2 regions of the Mesorhizobium sp. M0898 genome follow, and region 1 is predicted to be linked to the other one. Evidence: riboswitches for the same ligand, from Rfam matches in the RefSeq annotation. Region 1 holds a riboswitch; the other holds the start of a gene.

Region 1 (7,225 bases):
TCCTCTCTAGTCGCAATGACAAGGTGCTTGAACTCGCGAATTACCCCTCCATCTCCTCGCGCAGCATTTCCAGTTCCAGCCATTCCTCCTCGAGCGCTGCCAGTGTGACGCGCTCCTTGTCGAGCGCGGCAATCGTCTTCTGGAACGAGGCCGGGTCGCGCTCGTAATAGGCCGGATCGGCGATGTTGTTCTCCAGCCGCGAGATCGAGGCCGACACCGCCTCGATCTTCTTGGGTAAGGTTTCCAGCGCGAATTTCTGCTTGAACGACAGTTTCTTGGCCGGGCCCTTCGGTGCGGCCGCTTCGTTCCTGCTTGCCGCCGTCGCGTCGCCCGTCTCGGCCTTTGGTCGCGCCTTGCGGTCGTCCAGCCTGGTGCCGCCGCGCTGCGCCAGCATGTCGGAATAGCCGCCGGCAAATTCGATCCAGCGGCCGTCACCATCCGGCGCGATGATGCTGGTCACGGTGCGATCGAGGAAATCGCGATCGTGGCTGACCAGGATCACCGTGCCGGCAAAGCCGGCGACCAATTCCTGCAGCAGCTCCAGCGTCTCCATGTCGAGGTCGTTGGTCGGCTCGTCGAGCACAAGCAGGTTTGCCGGCCGCGCCAAAACGCGGGCGAGGATCAGCCGCGCCCGCTCGCCGCCCGAAAGCTCGCGCACCGGCGTGCGCGCCTGTTCCGGCTTGAACAGGAAGTCTTTCATGTAAGAGACGACGTGGCGCTGCTCGCCATTGATGACGAGGTTCTCGCCGCGCCCGTCGGTGAGATACTGCGCCAATGTCTCCTGCGGGTCGACGGCTTCGCGCTTCTGGTCGAGCGTGGCGATCTCCAGATTTGTGCCGAGCCGCACCGTGCCCGCGTCCGGCTTCAATTCGCCGGTCAGCATCTTCAACAGCGTCGTCTTGCCGGCGCCGTTCGGCCCGACCAGACCGACGCGATCGCCGCGCTGGATTCGGGTCGAGAATCCCTTGACCACGGTCAGATCGCCAAAGGTCTTCTCGATGTTCCTGGCTTCGATCACCAGCTTGCCGGATTCGGCGGCGTCGCTGGCTGTCATCGTCGCCGCACCCTCGGCGCCGCGATGACCACGAAAGCGCTGGCGCATGGTCTGCAACTCACCGAGCCGGCGCATGTTGCGCTTGCGCCGCGCTGTCACGCCATAGCGCAGCCAGTGCTCCTCGCGCACGATCTGGCGACCGAGCTTGTGCTGCTCGCGCTCTTCCTCCTCCAGCACCGTGTCGCGCCATTCCTCGAAATAGCCAAAGCCCTTGTCGAGACGGCGGGTCTGGCCGCGGTCGAGCCAGATTGTGGCGCGTGACACGCGCTCGAGAAAACGGCGGTCATGCGAGATGACGACCAGTGCCGAGGAGGTGCGGGCAAGCTCCTCCTCCAGCCATTCGATGACCGAAAGGTCAAGATGATTGGTCGGCTCATCGAGGAGGAGAATGTCGGGCTCCGGCGCCATGACGCGGGCGAGGGCGGCGCGCCGCGCCTCGCCGCCGGAGAGGTCGTTCGGCCGTTCCTCGCCGGTCAGGCCGAGATGCTCCATCAGATAGGTGGCGCGGTAGGGATCGTCGGCCGGCCCGAGCCCCGCCTCGACATAGGCGCGGACAGTCGCAAAGCCGTCCATGTCGGGCATTTGCGGCAAGTAGCGCACGGTCGCCGAAGGCTGGCGGAAGACTTCGCCGTCCTGCGGTTCAATCAGCCCGGCGGCGATCTTGAGGAGCGTCGACTTGCCAGAGCCGTTGCGGCCAACCAGGGCGATCTTGTCGCCAGCAGAGGCCGTCAGGGCGGCACCGTCGAGCAGCGGCGTGCCGCCAAAGGTCAGCTTTATCCCGTCGAGATTGAGAAGCGGCGGCGCCATGTCAGCTTTCTGGGCTCAGCTTTCCGGAAGAGGGTAGGGATGCGCGAGCAGCAGCGCGCGGCCGCTGGCCAGCGCGATTTCGAGCCGGCCATTGACCTCGTTGGAAATGGTCAGCGACGAGCCGAACGCAACCTCGACATGGTCGAGCGGCCATTTGGCGCCGGTGACGCTCAGGCCGGCGAGATCGGAGAAGCCGAGCACCGAAAACAGCGTGCCGTCGGCATAGTCGAAGCCAGTCTTTCCCGGCAGCAAGGGAATGCCTTCCTGTACGCCACTGGTCAAAAGCACTTTCGTCCCGCCTTCCGCCAGCCGGACGCTCAGCGCCAGATGCAGGAAGATGTGGTCGGTACGTTTGCCGCCGAAGGCGCCTGCGAGCACAAGGCTGGTCGCACCGCGTTCGAGCGCGGCGGCGATAGCGAGTTCACCGTCGGTCTTGTCTTTTTCGGCAGGAAACACCTGCCGTGGCACGGCGGCCAGATCCTCCGGCAACTCGGCAGGCACGGAATCGAAATCGCCGACCCAGAGTTCCGGCCTCAGGCCCAGCATACGGGCATGGCCGATGCCGGCGTCGGCGGCGATGACGCGCGAGCCTTCGACCTGGCGGTCGAGCAGCGGTGTGCGGATGAGATCGCCGCCAAGCAGGATGGTGAATGTGCTCATATCTCGTGGCCCTTACCAGCCCTGCCCCGGAAACGGAAGATGAAACGGCAGACGAAACGGAAGGCTGGGCTTTGGATGCCCGGCAAACTTCCGCTTGCGCAGCACTTCGGCCGGGCCTATGTGTCGCAACGCTCTAACGGGGTGCCGGACGCGATTTTCGCGGACCGGCTGAGAGGCAAGACTGCCAACCCGCTGAACCTGATCCGGTTTGTACCGGCGGAGGGATTAGACGTTTCGGACAGCCCGACGCCTCAATTCCTTTCAACGCGAACGAAGGAGGCGCCGATGCGCAGTTTTTTCCACTCTCTTGTCTCAATTGTCCTGCTTGCGGCATCCGCGGTCGCCCTGCCGGGGCAGGCATCGGCACAGGATAGACTGACGGTCTATACCTATGAAAGCTTCACCGCCGATTGGGGTCCGGGACCGGCGGTGAAGAAGGCCTTCGAGGTCGAATGCAGCTGCGTCGTCGAATTCGTCTCGGTCGCCGACGGCGTGGCGCTGCTCAACCGTGTGAAGCTGGAAGGCGCCGCGACCAAGGCCGATATCGTACTTGGCCTCGATACCAACTTAACCGCCGACGCCAAGGCAACCGGCCTGTTTTCGCCGCACGGCGCCGTCTCGGGCGTCAATGTACCGGGCGGCTGGAGCGACGATATTTTCGTGCCGTTCGACTATGGCTATTTCGCCGTCGTCTACGACACCGAAAAACTGAAGAGCCCGCCGAAGAGCCTCAGGGAATTGGTCGAGGGCGATGCCGGAGAGAAGATCGTCATCCAGGATCCGCGCACCTCGACGCCGGGCCTTGGCCTGCTGCTGTGGGTCAAGTCGGTCTATGGCGACAAGGCGCCGGAAGCCTGGGCCAAACTCAAGGCGAAGGTGCTGACGGTAACGCCGGGCTGGAGCGAGGCCTACGGCCTGTTCACCAAGGGCGAGGCGCCGATGGTGCTGTCCTACACGACCTCGCCGGCCTACCACATGGTCGCCGAAAACACCGAGCGCTACCAGGCGGCGTCCTTCGAGGAGGGCGAATATCTGCAGATCGAGGTTGCGGGGATCACCACCAAGGGCGCGAAGAACCCGCTGGCGGAAAAGTTCATTGCCTTCATGACCGGACCGAAATTCCAGGATGTCATTCCCGAAACCAACTGGATGTTCCCGGCCGGCAAAACCGACAAGCCGCTCAACCCGGCGTTCGACAAGCTGGTCAAGCCGACCAAGACCTTGCTGTTCAGCCCGGAAGACGTCGCGGCCAACCGCAAGGCCTGGGTCGATGAGTGGCTTGCGGCGATGAGCAGGTAGGGCTCAAGCCTCGTCGGATGTTTGCGCCAAGCCACCCCCCTCCGGCCTGCCGGCCATCTCCCCCTCAAGGGCACGGCTATCGCAGATGGAACGCCGAGGCTTTCGCTCTACGACGTACCCCCACCCCTAACCCCTCCCCACAAGGGGGAGGGAGACTTCCGTTGGCACTGACCTCGGCAAATTGTCTGCCTTTCGGCGCCAAAAGGGGAAGTAAGGGCATGCGGCAGCGTTCCCTCCCCCTTGTGGGGAGGGTTAGGGTGGGGGTCCAACTTCGTAAGAATCCAAATGCGATAGCCCTGCCCTCAAGGGGGAGATCGGCAGCTTTGTCGCCTCTCCTCGTCCTGCCACTTGTGAGATTGGCGAAGGCGGCTGAGTGCGCAATCTCCCCCCTTGAGGGGGAGATGGCCGGCAGGCCAGAGAGGGGTGGGCTCGGCCTTTGCCAGGTATTTCCTTCGATCTACGCCTGTCGTAGTGTCGGGTAGCGCGACATGCCTACGCGTCATCCGGCCGATCCCCGCGTCACTGCCGGCATCGTCGCGCTCGCCGCCATCGCGCTGCTGATCGGCGGTGCATTCGCCGGGCTCGTCGTCGAAGCCACACGCGACCTGTCCGGCGCCGCCTCCGCTTTCGATTCCTATCTCTTGCGCGTCGTCCGTTTCACGCTCTGGCAGGCTCTGCTGTCGACCCTGCTCTCCGTCGCACCGGCGCTGTTCGTCGCGCGCGCCCTGTCGCGGCATCCGCGTTTTTTCGGGCGAGGCTTCATCCTCCAGCTTTTCGCCGTGCCGCTGGCGCTGCCGGCCATTGTTGCCGCACTCGGTGTCTTGGCGCTCTATGGCCGCGCCGGCTATTTTGCCGGCACGCTCGGCGCGCTAGGCGGCCAGAGCTGGCCCGGCATCTATGGCCTGTCGGGCATACTCGTCGCCCATGTCTTCTTCAACCTGCCGCTGGCGGCGCGGCTGTTCCTGGAGGCGTTGCAGACCGTGCCGGCTAACCAATGGCGGCTGGCGAGCCAGCTTGGCATGGGTGCTGCGCCGGCCTTCCGGCTGATCGAATGGCCGCCGCTGCGTGCGGCCTTGCCGGGCGTTGCCGGGCTCGTTTTCATGCTGTGCATCACCTCCTTCACCATCGTGCTTACGCTCGGCGGCGGGCCGCGCGCGACGACGCTCGAGGTTGCCATCTACCAGGCGCTGCGTTTCGACTTCGACCCGGCGCGGGCGGTGACGCTGACCCTGCTGCAGATTGCCCTGACCTTCGTCGTCGTGCTGGCCTTGACGCGGCTTGGCGCCAATATGACCGGCGACGCCAATCTGCCGGTGGCGCCGCGCCGGTATTTTTCAGCCGGTGCGGCCGAGACCGTGCTGAACGCATTGGCGATCGGGCTCGCACTGCTATTTGTCGCCGGGCCGATGGCGGCCACGCTGGCGGCCGGGCTTGGCGCCGATCTCGGCCGCCTGGCCGGCGAGAGCGCGGTGCGGCAAGCGACGGCGACCAGTGCCGTGCTCTCCCTCCTGTCGGCGCTGCTCTCTGTGGCGTTGTCGCTGTCGCTGGTGATGGCGCGCCGGGCGCTGGCGCTCACCCGGCGGAGCGGCAGGAGGACGCTGCTCGAACACCTGGCCGACACCGGTGCGGGGTTCGTCCTGGTGGTGCCGCCCATCGTCATCGGTGCCGGCTGGTTCTTGCTCCTGCGCACCGTCGGCGATGTCTTTGCGATCGCCCCTGTCATGGTCGTTGCGGTCAATGCAGTGATGGCGATGCCGTTCGCCATCCGCGCCATCCGCCCTGCCTATGACGCGGCGAGCGAACGCCACGAACGGCTCTGCGCACAGCTTGGCATCTCGGGCTGGAACCGGTTGCGGCTGGTCGACTGGCCGTCGCTGCGGCGGCCGCTCGCCACCGGCTTCGCGTTCGCCATGGCGCTGTCGCTCGGCGATCTCGGCGTCATTGCGCTGTTCGGCAGCGATTCCGTGCAGACCTTGCCCTATCTGCTGCTGGCGCGCATGGGCAGTTACCGCACCGAGGATGCCGCCGGCCTGGCGCTGCTGCTCGGCCTTGTCTGCCTGGCGCTGGTGTTGGCCGCGGACTGGCTGGGAAGGAGGGAGAAATCATGATGCCGATCAGCCCGGAACGGTCCATTTCGGTGGAAAAAGGCGCGGCCGTGCGGCTCGATAATGTCTCGTTCAGCTATGGTGAAACGCCGCTTATATTCGATGTCGATTTCCCGGTGTCGGAAATCACCGCCATCATGGGGCCGAGCGGTTCGGGAAAGTCGACGCTGCTCAATCTGGTGGCCGGGTTCGAGACGCCGCGGTCGGGCCGCGTGCTGATCGGCGGCGCCGACGTCAGCACTGCGCCGCCATCAGCGCGGCCGGTATCGATGGTGTTCCAGGAAAACAACCTGTTTGCCCATCTGTCCCTCGAGCAGAATGTCGGGCTCGGCCGCTCGCCTTCGCTCAGGCTGAGCGAGGCTGACCGCGCCGCAATCGCCGCAGCGCTGAAGCGCGTCGGTCTTGCCGGCAAGGAAAGCCGGCTGCCGCGCGAACTCTCCGGCGGCGAGCGGCAGCGCGTCGCGCTCGCCCGGGTCCTGGTGCGCGACCGGCCGGTGCTGTTGCTCGACGAGCCGTTCGCTTCGCTCGGACCGGCACTGCGCGACGACATGCTCGACCTGGTGGCCGACGTCCATTCGGAGCAGCGCATGACGGTGCTATTCGTCACGCACCAGCCGGACGATGCGCGCCGTATCGGCCAAAACATGGTTTTCCTGGATGGTGGCACGGTTGCCGCGACGGGCACCGCGGCCGATTTTTTCGTCGGGTCTGGACCGGAGGCATTCCGACGCTATATCGGCTCGGGTCCGTTTGCGGCTGGATCACGAGATGTTGCCCGGAAGCGGACATAATTTATGGTCAAACCGGCGGAAGGCGAAGCGGCGCTTGCTTGCCATGGTCGAGGTAGTGTGGCTAGGTCCGCCAGGAGCTGGTCCGGCTTAGACCGTGATTTGCCCTTGCTGCCTCGTATCTGTCGGACGCACGAAGGACGCCATAGCACTTGACTTTGCGCGTGATGCTTTTCGGAAATCGCGCCCGATTTTCGCGGTCACGTGCCAGGACTTGAAAGGAAGCCGATCTGCCGACCGGCATCGACAATCGGAGGGTGAAACCGCTGGCGCGCTTTCTGGCGCTGGCCGGTCTTGCCGTGGCGCTGGCAAGCTGCCAGATGTTCACGCCTCCCGACGTGCAGGAATCGGGCTTCCAGCCCTCCGACAAGCCGATCACGGTCGACAATGTCGCCGCCAACAGCAAGCTCGCCCAACTGGCGAAGGCGCAGCACCCGCGCATCCTCGCCACCTATGGCGGCGAGTATTCCGACCCCAAGCTCGAGCGCATGGTGGCCAAGGTCGTCGGCAGA
Region 2 (7,225 bases), on a different contig from region 1:
GCCCGAAGGCGGGTGACAGATGACCGCGTCAGCCTCTCCACTCCGAGCTACGATTTCACGCATTCGATCAGGCACAGCTCTCTCGGGCACCAAGCATGAGTCAGCTCCCGAATGAGCAGGTGCCGCCCAGTTCAGCTTCGGCCCTTGCGCGCGCAAAGTATTGGGCGAGATCGATCGGCAGTCCGATCGGCAAATTGGGGCAGCGATGGCGAGAATGAATGCCAGGAACTTCCCTTCGGTGCCGCTTCGTCGATCTGTTTGCCGAGAAGACGCGCGCTGCGTGCCGCCCCCCATACCGCAGAGAACTCACTTCAGGTCACACACACACGACGCCACCGAGATCCTGCATCACTTTTCTACTCCGACGCCGCCACGTCACCAAGATCAGTCGCGAGCGTGATCGCGGCTATCAAATCGGGATCGCGCACCGGAGCGCTCTATGAGTGAGCCCCGAACGGCGCGCTCGAGCAATCCGGCTCGACGTAAGGCGGGCCATCCGTGCCGGCCTCGTGACTAAGACGGGCGAATGGCGGTTCCTGGACTCACCTTTTTGGTCTGAAGTCGCTTCCTTGAGCCGGTGGCGGAGTTCTTGCTTGATCGACCTCAGCACTGTTTTAGAATCGGTTTTCGGAAAATTTGTCTTGTGGCATCAATTTTCATGGGGTAGGATCATTTTTCATAGGTTTTGCCGACTAAACCAAAATTCAATGGAAGGATTCGCGTTTCATGCCTGCGGTGCAACAGCACCAATTTTCAGGTCCTGTTACCGTTTTTCAGGAAATCCGCCTTCCTGAAACGGCGACCCCGGCCGGGTACAGCGCCCTGATCGGAGCCTACAGGCTCGCCGCGCCCTTGCCCCGTAGGTTGTTCGCCACTGGCGAGCATCATCGCATTACCGAACGGGATGGCTGGCGGATCATGACCCCCCGCCATGCCCCAAATCCTACCCTCGAAGGCCACCTGACCTTTGCGCTCAAGTACGAGGGACTGGACCTTGCCGTCCTCAAGCGGCTGTTCCAAGTGACCGGTCCCGCGCCGATCGAGGCGCTGGTCCGTGAAAGCCCGACCGGCAGTTATGCCCGCCGCATCTGGTTTTTATATGAATGGCTGAGGGACGCGCGTATCGATCTGCCGGACGCGGAGGCCGGACGATACATTCCGGTTGTCGATCCCGAGCTGCAGTGGCCCGGACCCGACAAGACCGCTTCGCGCTATCGCGTAAGGGACAATCTCCCCGGCACGCGTGAGTTCTGCCCTCTGGTGTTCCGCACCAAGATTCTCGAAAAATTCATCGGCCTTGAACTACCGCGGCGCGCGGAGGCAATCGTAGCGGACGTGCCGCGCGACCTCCTTGCTCGGACCGCCGCCTTTCTTTTGCTCAAAGACTCGCGATCAAGCTATGCGATCGAGGGCGAGCACCCGCCGCAAGATCGCATCCAGCGCTGGGGCCGCGCCATCGGCGAAGCCGGCCGCTGGCCGATCGATCGCGATGAGCTGCTGCGTCTGCAAAGAATTGTACTTGGTGACGCTCGTTTCGTAAGACTTGGCTTCCGAAAAGAAGGAGGTTTCGTCGGTGAGCATGATCGAGACAACGGTACGCCCTTGCCCGATCACATCAGCGCTCGGCCCGAGGACCTGCCGCGGCTAATCGATGGAATGGCGGCGTTCGATCAGGGCCCCGCGCAAAAGCTTGATGCAGTCGTAGCCGCCGCAATCCTCGCCTTCGGCTTTGTCTATATTCACCCGTTCGAGGACGGAAACGGCCGCATTCACCGCTACCTAATCCACCACGTCCTTGCCATGCGCGGCTTCAATCCGCCGGGAGTGGTCTTTCCCGTCTCGGCCGCGATCCTGGACCAGATCAACGAGTACAGGGGCGTGCTCGAGAGCTATTCGCAGCGCCTTCTGCCGTTGGTGGAATGGGAACCGACGCCGCAATTCAACGTCCGGGTGCTGAATGACACCGGTGATTTCTACCGGTTCTTCGATGCAACCCCGCACGCCGAATTCCTCTATGCTTGCGTTCAGCGGACGATCGAACGGGACCTTCCCGAGGAAACCGCATTTCTGCAGCGCTACGATCAGTTCCGGCAGCAGGTGGACGCCTTTATCGACATGCCCGAGCGGTTGACCGATCTGCTCTTCCGTTTTCTTCACCAGAATGATGGCCATCTATCGAACCGCGCGCGCGAGAAGGAATTCGCCGCGCTGACCAGTGACGAGGCAGGAAGAATCGAGGCGATCTACGCGCAAACCTTTGGTGCCCATTGAAGGTGTGATCATCAGGATCGATTTTAGTCCGACGGTTTGCGATTCCCTTGTCCCTGCCTTCATCTCCGACGCTTGACTTGTCGCCGAGACATGCACGATTTTTTCCGCACGGTCTGACCGGCCGCCGATCAGCCGCGGCCAGAACGCGCTTGACAAACCGGAGCGGTCCCGTCCAACCTCACGCATTCACCAGGGGAGTCCCGGCAAGGGGCTGAGATACTGCTGGCTTTCGCGGCGCAGTGACCCGTTGAACCTGATCCAGTTCATACTGGCGTAGGGACGGTGCAAGCGCTTTGCGGGAGTTTACGCCCGAGGTCCTGTTTCGGCAGGTCGACAGAAGCGTCTTTTCATCCTTCCGGCACAGAACTGGGTCTCCAATGCAACGAGCAAAGGAGCCTCAAGATGAATGCCCTCACCCCCGCCGTCTCGACGGGACCGCTGCCTGCCTCACGCAAAATCCACAAATCCGGTACCATCCACCCGCAGCTCAGGGTGCCGATGCGCGAAATCTCCGTCCATCCGACGGCAGGCGAGCCGCCGGTGACCGCTTACGATCCGTCCGGCCCCTATACCGACCCGACTGTCGAAACCAGCATCGAAAACGGCCTTGCACGGCTTCGCCATGAATGGGTCACCGCGCGCGGCGATGTCGAAGCCTATGACGGCCGCCACGTCCGGCCAGAAGACAATGGGTTTGCGGCAGGCGAGCGCCTAACACCGGAATTTCCAGTCCGCAACCGGCCACTCCGGGCCCAGACCGGCAAGGCGGTGACACAGCTTGCCTATGCGCGCGCTGGCATCATCACGCCCGAAATGGAGTTCGTCGCCATCCGCGAGAACCTTGGTCGCGAGATCCTGCACGGCAAGCTTGAGCGCGACGGCGAGGCCTTTGGCGCGGCGATCCCCGACTTCGTCACGCCTGAATTCGTCCGCCACGAGGTGGCGCGCGGACGCGCGATCATTCCCGCCAACATCAATCATCCCGAGAGCGAACCGATGATCATCGGCCGCAATTTCCTGGTCAAGATCAACGCCAATATCGGTAACTCCGCCGTCACATCGTCGATGGCTGAAGAGGTCGAAAAGATGGTGTGGGCGATCCGCTGGGGCGCCGATACGGTGATGGACCTGTCGACCGGCCGCAACATCCACAACATCCGCGAATGGATCGTGCGCAACTCGCCGGTGCCGATCGGCACGGTGCCGCTCTACCAGGCGCTCGAAAAGGTTGGTGGCATCGCCGAGGACCTGACCTGGGAGGTCTACCGCGACACGTTGATCGAGCAGGCCGAGCAAGGCGTTGACTATTTCACCATCCACGCCGGCGTGCGGCTGCATTACATCCCGCTGACCGTTGACCGGGTCACGGGTATCGTCTCGCGCGGTGGCTCGATCATGGCAAAATGGTGCCTGCACCATCACCGGGAAAGCTTCCTCTACGAGCACTTTGCGGAGATCTGCGACATCTGCCGCGCTTATGACGTCTCCTTCTCGCTCGGCGACGGCCTTCGTCCCGGCTCGATCGCCGATGCCAACGACGCGGCGCAATTCGCCGAGCTGGAAACGCTCGGCGAGCTGACGCAGATCGCCTGGGCGAAAGATTGCCAGGTGATGATCGAGGGGCCCGGCCACGTGCCGATGCACAAGATCAAGGCGAACATGGACAAGCAGCTCGCCGTCTGTGGCGAGGCGCCGTTCTATACGCTTGGACCGCTGACGACCGACATCGCGCCGGGCTACGACCACATCACTTCCGGCATCGGCGCGGCGATGATCGGCTGGTTCGGAACGGCCATGCTCTGCTACGTCACGCCCAAGGAGCATCTCGGCCTTCCCGACCGCGATGACGTCAAGACCGGCGTGATCACCTACAAGATCGCAGCGCACGCGGCCGACCTGGCGAAGGGCCACCCGGCGGCGAAAGTCAGGGATGACGCCCTTTCCCGCGCGCGCTTCGAGTTCCGCTGGGAGGACCAGTTCAACCTGTCGCTCGACCCCGAAACCGCACGGTCCTTCCACGACCAGACCTTGCCCAAGGAGGCGCACAAGCTGGCACATTTCTGCTCGATGTGCGGACCGAAATTCTGCTCGATGCGTATCTCTCACGACATCCGCGCCGAGGCACAGAAAGAGGGCATGGCGGCGATGGCGGCGAAATACCGCGAGGGCGGCGATCTCTACGTGCCAGCGGACGAGACCGTCGCACCGCTCACGCCTCAGCCAGGTAACCCGTCATGAAGGTGCTGATAAAGGGGGCCGGCGTCGCCGGCCTCACCGCCGCCTTCGAACTCGCCGCCCGCGGCGCGACGGTCACGGTCGCCGAGATCCGGCATGGCCTTGGAGGCAATGCGTCGTGGTTCGCCGGCGGCATGCTGGCGCCATGGTGCGAGCGTGAAAGCGCCGAGCAGCCGGTGCTGGACCTTGGACGTGACGCTGCCGACTGGTGGGATGCGGTGCTGCCGGGTCAGGTGACACGGGGCGGAACACTTGTCGTGGCCGCCCCGCGTGATGCCGGCGAGCTCGACCGCCTCGCCAGCCGCACGTCGGGCCATCGGCGTGTCGACGAAGACGAAATTGCGCTCCTGGAGCCCGACTTAGCCGGCCGCTTTCGCCGCGGGTTGCTCTTTCCCGATGAGGGCCATCTCGATCCGCGCCAGGCGATGGCAGCACTTCATGACAAGCTCGCAGCCATGGGTGTCAAATTCCACTTCGGCACCGACGCCCGGCATGTTTCCGGTTTCGATCGTCAGATCGATTGCACGGGAATGGCAGCCGCCGATGACAGGCTTCGCGGCGTTCGCGGCGAAATGCTGATCCTAAACACGCCAGACTTCTCGCTGTCGCGCCCGGTCCGGTTGCTGCATCCGCGCTTTCCGCTCTATGCGGTACCGCGTGCCGACGCCCAGTTCATGATCGGTGCGACGATGATTGAAAGCCGGTCCGCCAGACCGGTCACGGCGCGCTCCATGATGGAGCTTCTGGGTACCGCCTATGCCCTCCATCCTGCCTTTGGCGAGGCCGAGATCGTTGAAACCGGTGTCGGCGTCCGTCCAGCCTTTCCCGACAATCTGCCGCGCGTCGAAATGAGCGGAGACACCGTCGCGATCAACGGGCTCTATCGCCATGGCTTTCTTCTCGCCCCCGCCATGGCGCGCCTGGCGGGCGAAATTGTCTTCAATCACGACAAACCCGTGGAGCTTGCTCATGAAACTGATGGTCAACGGCAAAGTGCATGAGGTTGCCGCCACCACGCTGGCCGAGCTGCTTGCCGCGCTTGACTATGAGGGCGATTGGCTTGCGACCGCCGTCAACAACGACCTCGTGTACAAAGCCAGCCGGGCGGAATTCCAATTGAACGACGGCGACCGGATCGAAATCCTCTCGCCCATGCAGGGAGGCTAGCATGTTCGATCTTCTCGGGACGACGCTTCCCTCCCGCCTGCTTCTCGGCACCGCTCAATATCCTTCGCCGGCCATCCTTGCCGATGCAGTCAGGGCATCGGGCACCTCGGTGGTGACCGTCTCGTTGCGCCGTGAAATGGCAGGCGGCAGGGCTGGCGAAAAATTCTGGTCGTTGATCCGGTCGCTTGGGGTCAGAATCCTGCCCAACACTGCTGGCTGCCACTCCGTCAAGGAAGCGGTCACGACCGCACAAATGGCGCGCGAAGTCTTCGGCACGCCCTGGATCAAGCTCGAAGTGATCGGCAATCACGACACGCTGCAGCCGGACGTGTTCGGTCTGCTCGAAGCCGCCCGCATCCTGTGCGAGGACGGTTTTGCGGTGTTCCCGTATACTACCGACGACCTTGTCGTCGCCGAGCGGCTGCTTGCGGCGGGCTGCAAGGTCTTGATGCCCTGGTGCGCACCGATCGGTTCCGCCCTCGGGCCGGTCAACATCATGGCGCTGCGCTCGATGCGCGGACATTTCCCTGATGTCCCGCTGATCGTGGATGCTGGTCTCGGACGGCCATCGCACGCGGCAACAGTCATGGAGTTCGGCTTTGATGCCGTGCTCCTGAACACAGCGGTCGCCAAGGCGGCCGATCCGGTCGGCATGGCGCGTGCGTTCGGCAAGGCGGTCGACGCCGGTCGAGAAGCTTTCAGCTCGGGGATGCTCGAACCCCGCGACGTCGCGGTGCCGTCGACACCAACATTCGGCAGGGCGGTTTTCTCATGAAGTTCGATCCCTTCTACCTGATCGTCGACAGCGCCGCCTGGATCGAACGGCTGGTGCCACTTGGCGTCAAGCTGGTTCAGTTGCGCATCAAGGATAGGGACGAGGCCACGCTGCGGACGGAAATCCGCCGCGCGAACGGCGTCTGCGCGGTCCATGGTTGCCAACTGATCGTCAACGATTATTGGCGGCTCGCCATTGAGGAAGGCTGCGACTTCGTCCATCTCGGCCAAGAGGATTTGGCTGCGGCCGACCTGCTGGCGATTAAGTACGCCGGATTGAAGCTCGGGCTCAGCACGCACGATCATCTCGAACTGGAAACGGCCATCGCTGCCGAGCCCGACTATATCGCGCTCGGCCCCATCTATCCCACCATCCTGAAGCAGATGAAATGGGCGCCGCAAGGGCTCGAGCGGATCAGCGAGTGGAAGCATCGAGTGGCGCCGATCCCATTGGTCTCCATCGGCGGCCTCAACCCCGACCGGCTCGACGGTGTCTTCGAGGCTGGTGCGGACAGCGCGGCGGTGGTCACCGACATCACGTTGAATGCCGATCCCGAAGCGCGCACGCGAGAATGGATCGAAAAGACAAAGCCATGGCGCTGAGGCGAGAACCGCATGTGCTCGTGGTCGGCGGATCAGACCCCAGCGGTGGGGCTGGAATTGCACGTGATATCGAGACGATCTCTTCCATTGGCGTGCGCACCTGCCTGGCTGTCACAGCGCTGACGGTGCAGACGCACGAAGCCGTAATGGAAATCCATCCTTCGCAGCCCGATCT

What was found. Region 1 has a riboswitch for thiamine pyrophosphate ahead of thiB (thiamine ABC transporter substrate binding subunit). Riboswitches for the same ligand answer to the same signal wherever they lie in the genome.
Region 2: linked by a shared signal. The riboswitch ahead of thiC (phosphomethylpyrimidine synthase ThiC) and the one ahead of thiB (thiamine ABC transporter substrate binding subunit) in region 1 are both predicted to bind thiamine pyrophosphate.

Annotation. Positions count from the first base shown of each region.
Region 1 covers NZ_JAMYOE010000002.1:354,253-361,477, forward strand. Annotated here, with positions in the region: gene NKH90_RS04780 (ABC-F family ATP-binding cassette domain-containing protein) at 41-1,861, opposite strand; gene NKH90_RS04785 (thiamine diphosphokinase) at 1,877-2,521, opposite strand; TPP riboswitch at 2,649-2,763, shown strand; gene thiB (thiamine ABC transporter substrate binding subunit) at 2,807-3,820, shown strand; gene thiP (thiamine/thiamine pyrophosphate ABC transporter permease) at 4,309-5,928, shown strand; gene thiQ (thiamine ABC transporter ATP-binding protein) at 5,925-6,716, shown strand; gene NKH90_RS04805 (M48 family metalloprotease) at 6,971-7,225, shown strand, end outside.
Region 2 covers NZ_JAMYOE010000010.1:17,532-24,756, forward strand. Annotated here, with positions in the region: gene NKH90_RS13745 (Fic family protein) at 727-2,271, shown strand; TPP riboswitch at 2,453-2,569, shown strand; gene thiC (phosphomethylpyrimidine synthase ThiC) at 2,674-4,509, shown strand; gene thiO (glycine oxidase ThiO) at 4,506-5,507, shown strand; gene thiS (sulfur carrier protein ThiS) at 5,476-5,673, shown strand; gene NKH90_RS13765 (thiazole synthase) at 5,675-6,448, shown strand; gene NKH90_RS13770 (thiamine phosphate synthase) at 6,445-7,050, shown strand; gene NKH90_RS13775 (hydroxymethylpyrimidine/phosphomethylpyrimidine kinase) at 7,041-7,225, shown strand, end outside.